Regions from separate parts of the Sanguibacter sp. Z6_81 genome, predicted to be linked through region 1. Evidence: predicted binding sites of a transcription regulator. Region 1 holds the regulator's gene; the other holds the start of a gene.
What was found. The regulator HrcA, encoded in region 1, represses chaperone genes, less so after heat shock. The targets are predictions, from matches to a motif close to TTNGCACTCGNNNNNNNCGAGTGCNAA.
Positions count from the first base shown of each region.

Region 2: the regulator HrcA is predicted to act here: its motif matches at 1,507-1,533, upstream of AC2AXK_RS00885 (Hsp20/alpha crystallin family protein).

Region 1 covers NZ_JBXUFV010000002.1:608,682-615,686, forward strand. Annotated here, with positions in the region: gene ybeY (rRNA maturation RNase YbeY) at 1-275, opposite strand, end outside; gene AC2AXK_RS07755 (PhoH family protein) at 272-1,330, opposite strand; gene AC2AXK_RS07760 (HIT domain-containing protein) at 1,433-1,810, opposite strand; gene AC2AXK_RS07765 (16S rRNA (uracil(1498)-N(3))-methyltransferase) at 1,820-2,629, opposite strand; gene dnaJ (molecular chaperone DnaJ) at 2,626-3,741, opposite strand; gene hrcA (heat-inducible transcriptional repressor HrcA) at 3,797-4,822, opposite strand; gene AC2AXK_RS07780 (DUF3097 family protein) at 5,044-5,907, shown strand; gene hemW (radical SAM family heme chaperone HemW) at 5,947-7,005, opposite strand, start outside.
Region 2 covers NZ_JBXUFV010000001.1:187,828-194,832, reverse strand. Annotated here, with positions in the region: gene AC2AXK_RS00895 (cysteine protease StiP family protein) at 1-62, shown strand, start outside; gene AC2AXK_RS00890 (HAD family hydrolase) at 59-937, shown strand; gene AC2AXK_RS00885 (Hsp20/alpha crystallin family protein) at 957-1,415, opposite strand; gene AC2AXK_RS00880 (Hsp20/alpha crystallin family protein) at 1,672-2,136, opposite strand; gene AC2AXK_RS00875 (mechanosensitive ion channel family protein) at 2,403-3,893, shown strand; gene AC2AXK_RS00870 (hypothetical protein) at 3,912-4,109, opposite strand; gene AC2AXK_RS00865 (DUF4166 domain-containing protein) at 4,232-4,921, opposite strand; gene AC2AXK_RS00860 (hypothetical protein) at 4,918-5,682, opposite strand; gene AC2AXK_RS00855 (DoxX family protein) at 5,762-6,316, opposite strand; gene AC2AXK_RS00850 (helix-turn-helix transcriptional regulator) at 6,401-7,005, opposite strand, start outside.

The DNA of each region.
Region 1 (7,005 bases):
GGACACACGACGACGTCTCCGAGCAGACCCGCCGGGGTGATCTCCCCGTCGCGTCCGGGCCGCAGCTCGTCCATCGGGAAGGACAGGACGTCCGTGGGTCCGGGCTCGTCCATCCACTGCACGTGCAGCTCGCTCATGACGTCCGTGTCGACGAAGAGGATCGACAGCTCGGTCATGGGGTGCACGCGCATCTCTTCGAGCACGAACCGGCCCAGTGCTGCGAACTCGGCCTCGGCGATCTCGACGCCGGACTCGTTGTTCACTTCGATGCTCACCTGTGCTGCCCCTTCTCGTGGCTGAGGTCGCGCGAGCTGCGCCGCGCCGTTCCCGCCGCCCCGGCGAGGTCCCACCGGGCGTAGGCGTCGATGATGTCCCCCACGAGGCGGTGGCGGACGACGTCGGTGGAGCGCAGCCGGCAGAACTCGATGTCGTCGACACCGGTGAGGATGTCCTCGATGACGCGCAGGCCCGACGGGGTGCCGCCGGGCAGGTCGACCTGGGTGACGTCGCCGGTGATGACCATCCTCGACCCGAAGCCAAGCCGGGTGAGGAACATCTTCATCTGCTCCGCGGAGGTGTTCTGCGCCTCGTCGAGGATGATGAACGCGTCGTTGAGCGTGCGGCCACGCATGTACGCGAGGGGAGCGACCTCGATGGTGCCGGCCTCGATGAGACGCGGGATCGACTGGGGGTCGATCATGTCGTGCAGCGCGTCGTACAGGGGCCGCAGGTACGGGTCGATCTTCTCCGAGAGGCCGCCCGGCAGGAACCCGAGGCGCTCCCCTGCCTCGACCGCCGGCCGCGTGAGCACGATGCGGTGGATCTGCTTGGCCTGCAGCGCCTGGACGGCCTTCGCCATCGCGAGGTACGTCTTCCCCGTCCCGGCCGGCCCGATCCCGAATGTCACGGTGTTCGCGTCGATGGCGTCGACGTAGTGCTTCTGGCCGGCCGTCTTCGGCGCGATGGTGCGGCCCTTGCTGGAGAGGATGTTCTGGGTGAACACCTCAGCAGGGCGGGTGGCTGCGGTCGCCGCGGCGAGCATGGCGATCGACCGGGTGACGATCTCGGCGGTCACATCCGTGCCGGCCGCGACGACCTCGATGAGCTCGTCGACGAGGCGCCCCGCGAGCGCGACGTCCGCGACCGGTCCGCGCAGGACGATCTCGTCCTCACGGATCGAGACGTCGACCGTGGTGAAGCCCTCCTCGACGGCTCGCAGCACGGAGTCCACCGGGCCGAGGAGTGCGGCGATGGACACGTCGCCCGGGACGGTGATCCTGTGCTCGACACGCAGGCCCGCTGCTGCGTCGTCGTTCTCTGGAGATGCCATGTGGCGGGGTGCTCGCTCCTCGTCCGTGCTCGGTGATGACGTCCGGTTCCTGGGCCGCCGCGAGCCCAGTCTATCGACCGCGGGCCCGCGAGCAGCGCGCGCTCAGGCGGGTGACCATCCCAGGCGTGCGCCGCCGAGGACGTGCCCGTGGACGTGGAAGACGCTCTGGCCCGCGTGCGGCCCGGAGTTGAAGATGAGGCGGAACTGTCCGTCGGCGTTCTCGCCGGCCACCTCGTCGGCGAGGGACACCATCTCCGCGAGGAGCTCCGCGTCGGCGGCGGCGAGCTGGGCGATGTCACCGTAGTGCGTGCGCGGTACGACGAGCAGGTGCATCGGCGCCTGCGGGTCGGTGTCCTGGAACGCGATGACGCGCTCGCGGGTGGCGACGATCGTCGCGGGGATCTCCCCTGCGACGATCTTGCAGAAGATGCAGTCGGTCTCAGGGGTGAGCGTCTCGGTGCCGTAGTCGACGATGTCCATCCGCCGAGCCTAGCCGGAGAGGGCGCTCGCGGGCTCGCTGTCCCACCGGCCCAGGCGCTGCGAGAGCAGCGCCACGGCCACCGGTCCCGCGGTCGACGTCCGCAGCACGTGCGGGCCCAGGCGCGCGGTGACGGCGCCCGCCGTCCGCAGCTCCGCGACCTCGCGGTCGCTGATGCCGCCCTCCGGTCCGACGACGAGCAGCACCCGGCGCCGTTCCGCGACCGCGCCGGCGTCCGCGGGCGGGAGCGGGACGCTCGCGAGCGCGACCTCGGCGTCCTCGTGGAGCACGACCGTGGTCCCTCCGGCGTCACGGACCTGTCGGACGAGCGCGCCGAGAGCCTTGAGGTCGACCGCGCGTCCCACGTCGGGCACGGTCGCCCGACGTGCCTGCTTCGCCGCCGCCCGGACGGTGGACACCCAGCGGGACCGGGACTTCTCGGCCCGCTCGCCACGCCACACGACGACGGACCGCTCGGCCTGCCACGGGAGCACGGCGTCGACCCCGACCTCCGTCGCGGCCTCGATCGCGAGCTCGTCACGGTCGCCCTTGGCGAGCGCCTGCACGAGCACGATCTCGATGCCGTCGTCCGGCTCGCGCCGGACGGCGCGGACGAGGAGCTCGACCCGGGGGCCGTCGACGGCCACCACGTCTCCGCGCAGCCGCACCCCGGCACCGTCGACGACGTCGAGCACCTCACCCGGGCCGCGTCGCTGCACGACGCCGGCGTGGCGACCCTCCGGCCCGTCGAGCACATACCGGTCCCCCACGGCCACCGAGTCGAGAGTGCCCGCGTCGGCGAGGAAGACCGGCGCGCTCACCAGCGCCCGGCGAGCTTGTCGCGCAGCCTGCTGAACACACCGGAGTGGGCGGCCGAGACGCGTCCCTCCGGACGCTCCTCCCCGCGGAGCGTGGCCAGCTGCCGCAGGAGGTCCGCCTGCTCCTCCGTGAGCGAGGTGGGGATCTGGACCTCGATGTGGACGTTGAGGTCCCCACGCCCGGGCGCCTGCAGGTGCCCGATGCCGAGGTTCTTCAGAGTGATGACCTGGCCGGGCTGCGTGCCGGGCTGCAGGTCGATCTCCTCCACCCCGTCGAGGGTCTCGAGCTCCATCACGGTGCCGAGCACCGCGGCGGTCATCGGCACCTCGAGGGTGCAGTGCAGGTCGTCACCGCGCCGCAGCAGCGTCTCGTGCTTGCGCTCACGAATCTCGAAGTAGAGGTCGCCGGGGGGACCGCCAGCCGGTCCCACCTCACCCTGGGACGTGAGCTTGATGCGGGTTCCCGTCTCAACGCCCGCGGGCACCTCGACCGCCACGGTGCGCCGGCTGCGCACACGGCCCTCACCGGAGCACTCGGCGCAGGGCTCGGGGATCGTCGTGCCGAACCCCTGGCACGCCGCGCACGGCGCGGTCGTCATGACCTGACCGAGGAAGGACCGGGCGACGCGCTGCACGGAGCCGCGGCCGCCGCACACGTCGCAGGTGCGCGGGGAGGTGCCGGGGCGGCAGCAGGACCCGCTGCACGTCCCGCACACGACGGCGGTGTCGACCTGGATCTCCCTGCGGACGCCGAACGCCGCCTCGGACAGGTCGATGTCGAGGCGGATGAGTGCATCCTGCCCGCGTCGCGCGCGCGGGATGGGCCCGCGCTGCGCCTGTCCGCCACCGAAGAACGTCTCGAAGATGTCCTGGAAGCCGAAGCCCCCACCCATGCCGCCCCCGGGGGCGGAGGGGTCGTTGCCCATGTCGTACGACTGACGCTTCTCCGCGTTGCTCAGCACCTCGTAGGCGCGCGAGACGTCCTTGAACCGGTCTTCGGCGTCAGGCCCGGCGACGTCCGGGTGGAGCTCGCGCGCGAGCTTGCGGTACGCCTTCTTGATCTGGTCCTGGCTGGCGTCACGCGGGACGCCGAGGGTCTCGTAATAGTCGCTCACTGGCTGCTCTCTGCCGATCGGGTTTCTGTGGTCTGGCGGATGTCGGGGACGGATCTCACGTGCTGAGGATCCGGGACAGGTAGCGTGCCACGGCCCGCACGGCCGCGATGGTGCCGGGATAGTCCATCCGGGTGGGACCGATCGACCCGATCGTCGCGACGGAGCCTCCGTCCGAGCCGTACCCGGTCGTCACGACCGAGGTCTCGAACAGGTTGGCGAGCTGGGTCTCCCGGCCGATGCGGACGTTGACGGTGGCGGAGTCCTCCGCCATCTCGGTGAGGAGGTTGAGCAGCACGACCTGCTCCTCCAGCGCTTCGAGGACGGGCCGCAGGGCGTGCTCGAAGCGCATGCCCGCCTGGGCGAGGTTCGCGGTGCCCGCGAGCACGAACCGTTCCTCGCTCTCCTGCGCGAGCGTCTCGGTGATGACCTCGCCGACGCGCGTGACGAGCTCGCGCTCGGACGGGTGGTAGGACTGCGCGAGCTCGGCGAGGGCCGTCCGGAGCTCGGCGAGCCGGCGGCCGGCAGCTGCGGCGTTGAGCCGCGTGCGGAGCTCGACGAGCACACCTTCCTGCGGTGCGGACGCGAGCTCGAGCGTGCGCTGCTCGACGCGTCCGGTGTCGGTGATGATCACGACGAGGAGGCGTCGGTCGCCGAGGACGACGAGCTCGAGGTGACGCAGACCGGAGCGGCGCAGCGAGGGGTACTGGACGACCGCGACCTGACCGGTGAGCTGCGCGAGCAGGCGCCCCGCGCGAGAGACGACGTCGTCGAGGTCGACGGCGCCGTTGAGGAACGTCTCGATGGCGTTCTTCTCGGCGGGCGACAGTGCCCGCACGCTCGCGAGACGGTCGACGAACAGGCGGTATCCCTTGTCGGTGGGCACGCGCCCGGCGGAGGTGTGGGGCTGCGCGATGAAGCCGCCCTCCTCGAGGGCCGCCATGTCGTTGCGGATCGTCGCGGGTGACACGCCCAGCCCGTGCCGCTCGGCGAGGAGCTTGGAGCCGACGGGCTCCCGTGTCTGGACGTAGTCCTCCACGATGGCACGCAGGACCTCGAGCCTGCGCTCGTCGCTCGACGCCATCCCACCACCTCCTTCGCTCTCGAACGCGTCCGGCCTCGCCCGCCACGCCGCGTCCGCCTCGATGGGCACGGACCGGCGGCAGTCTCGTGCGCACGACACCGGCCGCCGTGCACCGACGGTAAGCACTCGGACTTCTCGAGTGCTAATTCTACGCCGCCGTCCGCCGTGGCCCGGGCCGTGTTGCCGAGGCCACACCCACGTCAGCGGCTAACCTTCCTCGCGTGAGCAACGACCGCTACTCCGACGACGTCCTGTCCTCCCCGGCCACCCACCACCGTCGTCGCCCCACCTCGCGTCCGGTCCCGGCAGACGTCGGGCTCGTCGTCGAGGAGGTGACGACGGGGTGGGTCGGGGCCATCACGCGGACCGAGAAGTCCGGAGGTATGCACGTCGTCGTGCTGGAGGACCGGGCGGGCCGGACCAGGACGTTCCCGCTCGGCCCGGGGTTCTGGGTCGACGGTGCCCCGGTGGAGCTCACCCCCGCACGATCCGTTGCCGCCCCCGCCGCACCAGCACGCACCGCGTCCGGCTCCCGCGCCGTGGCGAACGCCCGCGCACGCGTCGCGCGGGGCAGCCGCATCTGGGTCGAGGGCCGCCACGACGCCGAGCTCGTCGAGCGCGTCTGGGGCGACGACCTGCGCGTGGAGGGCGTCGTCGTCGAGGGTCTCGACGGCGTCGACAACCTTGCCGAGGCGCTCGCCGAGTTCGGGCCGACGCGAGAGCGCCGCGTCGGGGTGCTCGTCGACCACCTCGTCCCGGGGAGCAAGGAGCAGCGCATCGCCGACGACGTGATGAAGAGGTTCCGCGGCGGGAACGTCCTCATCCTCGGCCACCCGTACGTCGACGTGTGGCAGGCCGTGCGACCGGAGCGGGTCGGGCTGGCCGCGTGGCCCGTCATCGAGCGCGGCACGGAGTGGAAGTACGGGATGCTCCGCGAGCTCGGATGGCCCGCGCACGACCAGGCAGACGTCGCACAGGGCTGGAAGCGGATCCTCGGGACCGTCCGCAGCTACGCCGACCTCGAGCCGTCCCTGCTCGGGCGCGTCGAGGAGCTCATCGACTTCGTCACCGAGCCGGCGGCCTGACCCGACCGCCGGTGCCGCCGGCCTCACCCGCCCGGTGGCTCAGTCCGTGAGGTCCCGCACGACGGTGTCCGCGAGGAGCCGGCCACGCAGCGTGAGGACCGCGCGGCCGCGGATCGCGCTCGCTCCGTCGAGCAGACCGCTCGCCACGTGTCCCGCGACCGCGCGGCGGGCCCGCGCCGAGAGCACGGACAGGTCCAGCCCGTCGCGCAACCGGACGGCGAGCATGACCTTCTCGAGCTGGGCGGCCTCGTCGTCGAGCACCTCCTGGCCCGCGGCCGGGCTGAGGCCGGCGTCCAGGCGGGTGGCATAGCGCAGCGGGTGCTTGGCGTTCCACCACCGCAGACCCCGGGTCCCCGGCGCGTCGGAACCGAGGTAGGAGTGCGCCCCCGGGCCCAGCCCCCACCAGTCCTCACCGCGCCAGTAGGCAAGATTGTGCTCGCACGCCGCGACCCGGCCGTCGACCGTGCGCGCCCAGTTCGACACCTCGTACCACTCGAGACCAGACGCCGTGAGCAGCTCGTCCGCCATCTCGTACTTCGCCGCCTGGTCGTCCTCGCTCGGCAGCGCCAGCTGCCCGCGGCGCACCTGCGCGGCCATCTTCGTGCCGGGCTCGACGACGAGCGCGTACGCCGAGACATGGTCGACGCCCGTGGCGAGCGCGGCCTGCACGCTCGTGCGCCAGTCCTCGAGGGACTCCCCCGGCGTCCCGTAGATGAGGTCGAGCGAGACGTCGAGCCCGGCCTCGCGCGCCCAACGCACGACGTCGGGGATCCGGCGCGGGTCGTGCGTGCGCTCCAGCGTGGCCAGGACGTGCGGGACGGCGGACTGCATGCCGAACGAGACCCGGGTGAAGCCTGCGTCGGCCAGGGCCGCGAGCGACTCGGGCGTCACCGAGTCGGGGTTCGCCTCGGTGGTCACCTCGGCGCCCGGTGCGAGTCCCCACGCCCGGCGCACACCGTCGAGCATCCGGACGAGATCGCCCGCGGGCAGCAGCGTGGGGGTCCCCCCGCCCACGAACACCGTGGAGACCTCACGTGCGGGGAGTCCCGCGGCGTCCATGACGCGCGTCGCGAGGTCGATCTCCTGGAGCACGGTGCT
Region 2 (7,005 bases), on a different contig from region 1:
GCCTCATCCACCCCCGCTTCACCCGCGGAGCCACGGGTGCCGACGGGACGGCGGCGCAGTGAGCGCGGGCGACGTCGACGTCGCGCGGATCGCGGACCTCTCGGCTCCCGTCGTCGCGGCGTGCGACCTCGACCGGACGCTCATCTACTCCGGCAAGGCCGCGCGGATCGGCCTGACCGACGGCGCTGATCCGCGGGCGCTGCTGCGCGACCTGGCGTGCGTCGAGATCTACGACAGCAAGACCCTCTCGTACGTCACGCAGGCGGCCCTGCGGACGATCGAGTCGCTCACCACGCTGGGCGTGCTCGTCCCGGCGACGACGCGGACGCGCGCGCAGTACCGACGGATCACCCTCCCGGGCCCGCAGGTGCCGTACGCGATCACGGCCAACGGCGGGTTCATCCTCGTCGACGGCGTCGCGGACCGGGCGTGGTCGGAGCACGTCCGTGGGGTGCTGGCGGAGTCCTCGCACCCGTTCGACGAGGTCGAGGGATACATGCAGGGCGTGTTCAAGCCCGAGTGGACGAAGAAGCTCCGCAGCGCGGAGGGCCTCTTCTGCTACGCGGTCGTGCAGCGTGAAGCGATGCCGGCCGGATTCGTCGACGACGTCGCGGGCTGGGCGCGCGCGCACGGGTGGCACGCCTCGTTGCAGGGCCGCAAGCTCTACCTCGTGCCGCAGGAGCTCCGCAAGGGCGCGGCCGTGGCCGAGGTGGCGCGGCGGGTCGGCGCCGGGACGGTCCTGGCGGCGGGTGACTCCCTGCTCGACGCGGAGATGCTCGAGGGGGCCACGGCCGCGATCCGACCGGCCCACGGCGAGCTGCACGACGTCGGGTGGTCGTCGCCGAACCTCACGGTCACGGCCGCTGCCGGGGCGGCCGCCGGCGAGGAGATCGCCGAGTGGCTGCTCGCGGCCGCCCAGGGGCGCGCGACCCGCTGACGCGGGCCGCGCGCGCGGGTCAGGCTCCGGCGTGCTGCCCGATCGCCTCGGTGCTGCCGCCGCCCACCGTCCGGTTGCCCCCGGTGTGGGCGACCTCGATGCGGCGGGGCTTCGACTGCTCGCTCACCGGGATGGACAGCGAGAGCACGCCGTCGTTGTACGCGGCGTCGATCTTGTCGAGCGCGAGGCCTTCGCCGACCGTGAGCTGACGTGCGTAGGTGCCCGCGGGCCGCTCGCGGACGAGCCACTGCGCGTCGCCGTCGGACGGGGCGTTCCGCTCGGCGCGGATGGTCAGTGTGCGGTCCTCGACGGAGACGTCGATGGAGTCCGGCTCGACCCCGGGGAGATCGACGTTGAGCGTGTAGTGGTCCCCGGATCGCAGCAGGTCCATCGGCATCGCGGCGGCGTTGCGCGTGCCGCTGACGACGGAGCCGAGCAGGCGGTCCATCTCGTGGAAGGGGTCCCAACGTGTAGCCATGAGTGCTTACCTCCTGGACAACGGCTCCGGACTCTCCGGAGCGCAACCGTGCCGACCGCGAGCCATGCCCGTTTCAGGCCGTATGTCCGTTCTAGCACGTGCGGACAGCGCATGCTCGGCGAGGTCGCGCTCCCGTCGCCGCCCATCGCTGGCGCCCGCTGAGTCCGGACACGGGGCCGCCCCGTCTCGTCCGCACAGGACGTGGCGGGGCGGTCGAGCGCAGGGGAGCTCTCGCTCCTCCTGTCCCCGGAGGTTCCTAGGCGTCCACGGTCTGCGCGGACTCGATCGCCTCGGGTGAGCCGGCGGCGCCGACGGTGCTCGACCCGGCGTGCGTGACCTCGATGCGGCGCGGCTTCGACTGCTCGCTCACGGGGATGGTCAGGGCGAGCACGCCGTCCTGGTACGTGGCGGCGATCTCGTCGAGAGCCAGGCCCTCGCCCACCGTGAGCTGACGGGCGAAGGTGCCGGACGGGCGCTCGCGGACGAGCCACTGCGCGTCGCTGTGGGAGCGGGGGGTGCGTTCGGCGCGGATCGTCAGGGTGCGGTGCTCCACCGAGACGTCGATGGACCCGGGGTCCACGCCCGGCAGGTCGACGGTGAGCACATAGTGGTCGCCGGAGCGGAAGAGGTCCATCGGCAGCGGGGCAGCGTTGCGCGCGCCACTGACGACCGAGCCCAGCAGGCGGTCCATCTCCTGGAAGGGGTCCCAACGTGTAGCCATCGCCCATCACCTCCTTGACGACGACCCCGGACCGTCCGGGGCCTCTGCGCGACCCGGCCCGCCTGGGGCGGCCGGTGCGGCTACGGGACATTTTTTTAGCACTCGCGCACGGCGAGTGCCAACCGGGCGTGTTCGCCGTGAGCGAACGGCGGACACCGCGCTGGGCTTGCCGCAGCGCGGTTCCGGGCGGTGCATCGCCGCTGGTCACAACATGTTCTTCACCCGATCGTCATGACATCCCCCAGCGCGGCGCCTAGCGTGGACGCATGCCCGAAGCCGACGTCCCTGACGCGACCAACGTGCTCCTGACAGTTCTCAGCGTCCTCGGCGCAGTCGTCGTGGCCTTCGTCCTCGGAACCGTCATCTCCGTGCTCACCCGACGCCTCGCGAGCCGGAGCTGGATGGCCGAGGACCTGTCCCGGCGGATGCGCAGACCCCTGCGAGCGGTGCTCATGGTCGTCGCCGTGTGGATCGCGGTCCGGCTCGTGACGGCTCCCTCGCAGGGCTGGCTCCCCTTCGCGGAGCACCTGCTGCTCATCGCCTTCATCATCGTCGGCGCGTGGTTCGTCGGAGCGCTCGCCTTCGTCATCGAGGACGGTGCCCTGCTCCGGTTCCGCACCGACGTCGCGGACAACCGGCACGCGCGACGCGTGCGCACGCAGATCACCGTGGTCCGGCGCGTCACCGTGGCCGTCATCGTCCTGTGCGCGCTCGCGGGGGTGCTCCTGACCTTCCCCTCGGCCCGGGCGGCAGGCGCGAGCCTCCTCGCCTCCGCCGGTGTCGTGTCGATCGTCGCCGGTCTCGCCGCCCAGTCGACCCTGGGGAACGTGTTCGCCGGGATGCAGATCGCCTTCACGGACGCGATCCGCGTGGACGACGTCGTCGTGCTCGAGGGAGAGTGGGGGCGGATCGAGGAGATCACCATGACGTACGTCGTGGTGCACATCTGGGACGACCGACGCCTCATCCTCCCGTGCACGTACTTCACGACGACACCGTTCCAGAACTGGACGCGCCGGGCGGCCGACCTCCTCGGCACGGTGGAGATCGACCTCGACTGGGACGTGCCCGTAGAGGCCATGCGCGCCGAGCTCACCCGGCTGCTCGCGGCGACCGACCTCTGGGACAAGCGCGTGGGCATCCTGCAGATCACCGACGCCGTGGGTGGGTTCGTCCGGGTGCGCGCGATGGCCAGCGCCGTCGACGCCGGGACGCTGTTCGACCTGCGCTGCTATCTCCGTGAGGGCCTCGTGACGTGGCTGCAGCGCTCCGCCCCCCAGGGTGTCCCGCGGGTGCGGGTCACCGAGGGGGCGCCCGAGATCCCCGAGCCTCCGCCCGGGGCCCTCCCGCCCGAGGCCGCCCCGGCCGGACACGCCGCCCCCGCGCCCCCGGCCGCCGAGCAGCCGCGTCTGCCGGCGCGGATCCCGGTACGGGTCGCTCGACCGGGCGTGCGGATGCGGTTGGCCGAGCCCACCCGGGGCGTCCATCCCGCCGACGGCGACCCGCGCGGCGGGCTCGGTGACGTCGCCGAGACGCAGGTGCTCAGCGCGGCGGAGGCCGCAGCCGGCGGACTGTTCACCGGGAGCCCGGCGGCGCGCGAGCGTCTCAAGGCGTTCTCCGGTCCCGGGCGCGACGTCATCGACGAGCGGGAGAAGACCGCACGGATCGCGCGCATCTCCATCGACGCCGACGAGCCGGGGCGCCACGACGAGAGCTCGGACCCGGACGGCCCGACGGCGGTCGACCGCTCGTCCTGACCCTCCGGGCGCCGCGGCTCAGGGCAGGTGGCTGTGCTCCTCTGCCTCTTCCTGGGCCTCGAGGAGCGTGGGCCACAGCGCCCCGTCGGCCGTCAGGTCGGCCGGCGGAGGGGTGCACCGGAACTGCCACCGGTGGTGGTTCTTCGTCACCGTGTAGACGCGGTCGGCCGTGGATGCCGTCCACACCTCTGGCGCGGTCTCCTGCCACTGCATCATGGGAGCCTCCGGGCGGTCGTCGTGGGTGGTGGAGCCTCCGACGCTACCGGCGGTCGTCCCGGTCCGCCCGGGACGCGGCGCGCACCACCGCACCCCGGGCCCCGGTCGTCACGGAGCGCCGTTCACCGTCGGTACTCCTCACGCAGCGGTTTCGCCGCGGCAGGGATCGTGGCCGCGGCCAGCTCGGAGTAGGAGCACTGGAAGGTGCCGCGGTACCCGAAGATCGGGCCCACGACCGGGTTGCTCACGGTGAGGTCGACCCGGAAGCAGCCCGCGTCGTCGTCGTAGTGCTCCCGCAGGACGCCGGTCCCGCTGGCGATCATCGGGAACGAGAATCCGACCGGGCCCGAGTAGAAGCGCTGCGGCCCGGTGCGCACGACGAGCCCGCCGCGCTCGTCGACCTCGAGGTCCAGGTCGACGGCGAGGTGCTGGTGCGTGCCGAGGTAGTCGAGGACACGGTCGTTGCGTGCGTCGTAGACCATCGTCGCGTCGAAGCGGCTGCGGCGTCCGCGGGGGAACTCGAACGTCCGGACGAACGTCACGGTGTCGCGCCCCAGCGAGTCGGTGTAGGCGTAGTTCTCGATCGTGAACGGCACGTCGGTCCCCGTCCGCGGCACGAGGATGTTCCGCCACGCACCGAGCCACAGGAAGGGCACCGTGACGGCGGGTCCGCGCCAGATCTCCTCCATGACGCCGCGCCCCACGCAGGCGTTCTCCCCGTCGGGAGTCAGGCCGAACCGGCGCCGCATCTCGGGGTGGAGACGGTCGGTGTCGCTGCCGAGGGCACGCGCGAAGACGGGGTCGGTGATCATGAGCGCTCCTGTGGGGTGGGGTGGGGCAGGGGTGGGAGCCGCGAGGCGCTGACGCGCTCGGTGATGCGCGGTGGGCGCTCGACGCCGACCGGCGTGCGCCGGCAGCGTCGGGCGCGTGGCACGTCGACGGGCAGCGGGGCGACCAGCACGACACCTGCTGCGGCGAGGAGCCCGAGAGCCCGGCGTCGGGGGCCCCCGGACGACGACCGGGCGGCCACGACGAGCGTGGCCAGGGCCACCACCCGCGCCGAGAGGACGACGAGACTGCGCACGAGGGACGCGCGCGGAGTGATCCCGTCCTCCAGCCACAGGCGCAGGCGGTCGAAGCTCCACGCGGTCATCCATCCGATGAACGGCCGCACGACGACGCGGTCCAGCGTCGCGCCCTGCCAGCCAGGCGTGTAGTCGTAGCCCGTGAGGAACCGGACGCCGTCGGCGTCGGGCACGTACCGCCAGTACCCGGCGCCGGTCGCGATGGGCGAGAGCGCGTCGTCGGCCGCGAAGCGCAACGCGGACGTGCAGCCGCCGTCGGGCCGGTGGCGCTCGCCGAGCGAGATCCCGACGCCGGTCAGGGGGAGGCCCGGCAGCGCGCGGTTGGCGTAGGTGAACTGCTGCGGGTCACCGTCAGGCGTCGGCAGGTGCGTGATCGACGTGAAGCGCAGGTCCCATGAGGCGTGGAGGTCGGGGTCCTGGGTGGCCGTCCAGAGGGTGGCCAGATCCGTCTGGATCCGGATCTCCACATAGATGCGCTCATGTCCCATTTGCGCAAGGCTAGTGGTCGACGAGCATGTCGCGACAGTGGGCGCGAGTGCGGTGGGTCACAGGCGCGCGGTCGAGCGGTCAGCGCAGCCAGGTGTGCCGGCCGACGAGTGCTGCCCACGGGCGTCCCAGGCCCCAGGTGTCCCCGGCGTTGAGCGCGGCGAGCAGCACGACGGCGAGGGCGAACACGAGGTGCTGGTCGACGAGCGGGTTCTGGCTGCCGGAGTTGAACGGCCAGCTCGCGACGTAGAGCGTGAGCATGAGGATGGCGCCGGCGACGGCGGCGATGCGCAGGCCGATCCCGAGGACGAGGGCGAGGCCCACGCCCAGCATGCCGAGCATGAACAGCCAGTCGGACAGGGGGCTGGCCATGGATGCGAGCAGGTCCTTCGCCGGCCCCTCGACGCCGTCGCTGCGCAGGTAGCCCTGGCTGGGGGCGCCGCCATGGATCCAGGCGCGGTCGGACGGGGTCGCGAAGCCGAGGCCGAACGCCTTGTCGAGGAAGGGCCAGAGGAACACGAGACCGACCGCGATGCGGAAGACGGCGAGGATCCGCCGCGCCGCGACGTGGGTGACGACCGTCTCTGGGGCGGCGGTCGGGCGTGAGTCGAGGGTGCTCGGGGCTGCGTTCGTCATCGTCGCTCCATCTTCAAGCCTTCGTCGTTGAATGTTGAATGGCTTGCGGAGCGTAGCGCGAAACGGGCATTCGTGTCTTTAGTCCTAAAATGTTTCGTCTGATCGCGCCTCGAGGCCCTGGCCAGCTGCGGCAGAGCGGCCCGCGAGGACGGCGAACGCGTCGCGGAGATCCTGCGGCGACACCGCCGTGACGGGAACGTCGAACCGCACGAGCGCGGCCGCGAGCGACATCCACGACCAGGACCCGACGACCACCCGGCAGCGGTCCGGACCGAGGTCCGTGACGATGCCGTCGGGCAGGAACGGCGCCACCTCCCGCGTCGACAGGGCGAGGACGGCCTCACCGACGCACGGAAGGTTGCCGAACTCGTCGGAGCCCGTGAAGCGGGCGGCGAGGAAGGTGCGGACGTCACCACCCGGGACGGTCCGCGGTGCGAACCGGGGACCGGTGGGTGTGCGCGGCCGGAGGCGGTCGAGGCGGAACACCCGCCAGTCGTCACGGTCGAGGTCGTGGGCGACGAGGTACCACCGGCCACCGTGCGCGGCGACGTGGTGGGGTTCGACGCGCCGCGGCACGGGAGCCGCGCCGTCGGGGTCGTCCGCCGCGCCGTAGTCGAAGCGCAGCACCTCGTTCGCACGGACGGCCGCCATGACGGCGAGCAGGACGTCGGGGTCCGTCCGTGGAGTAC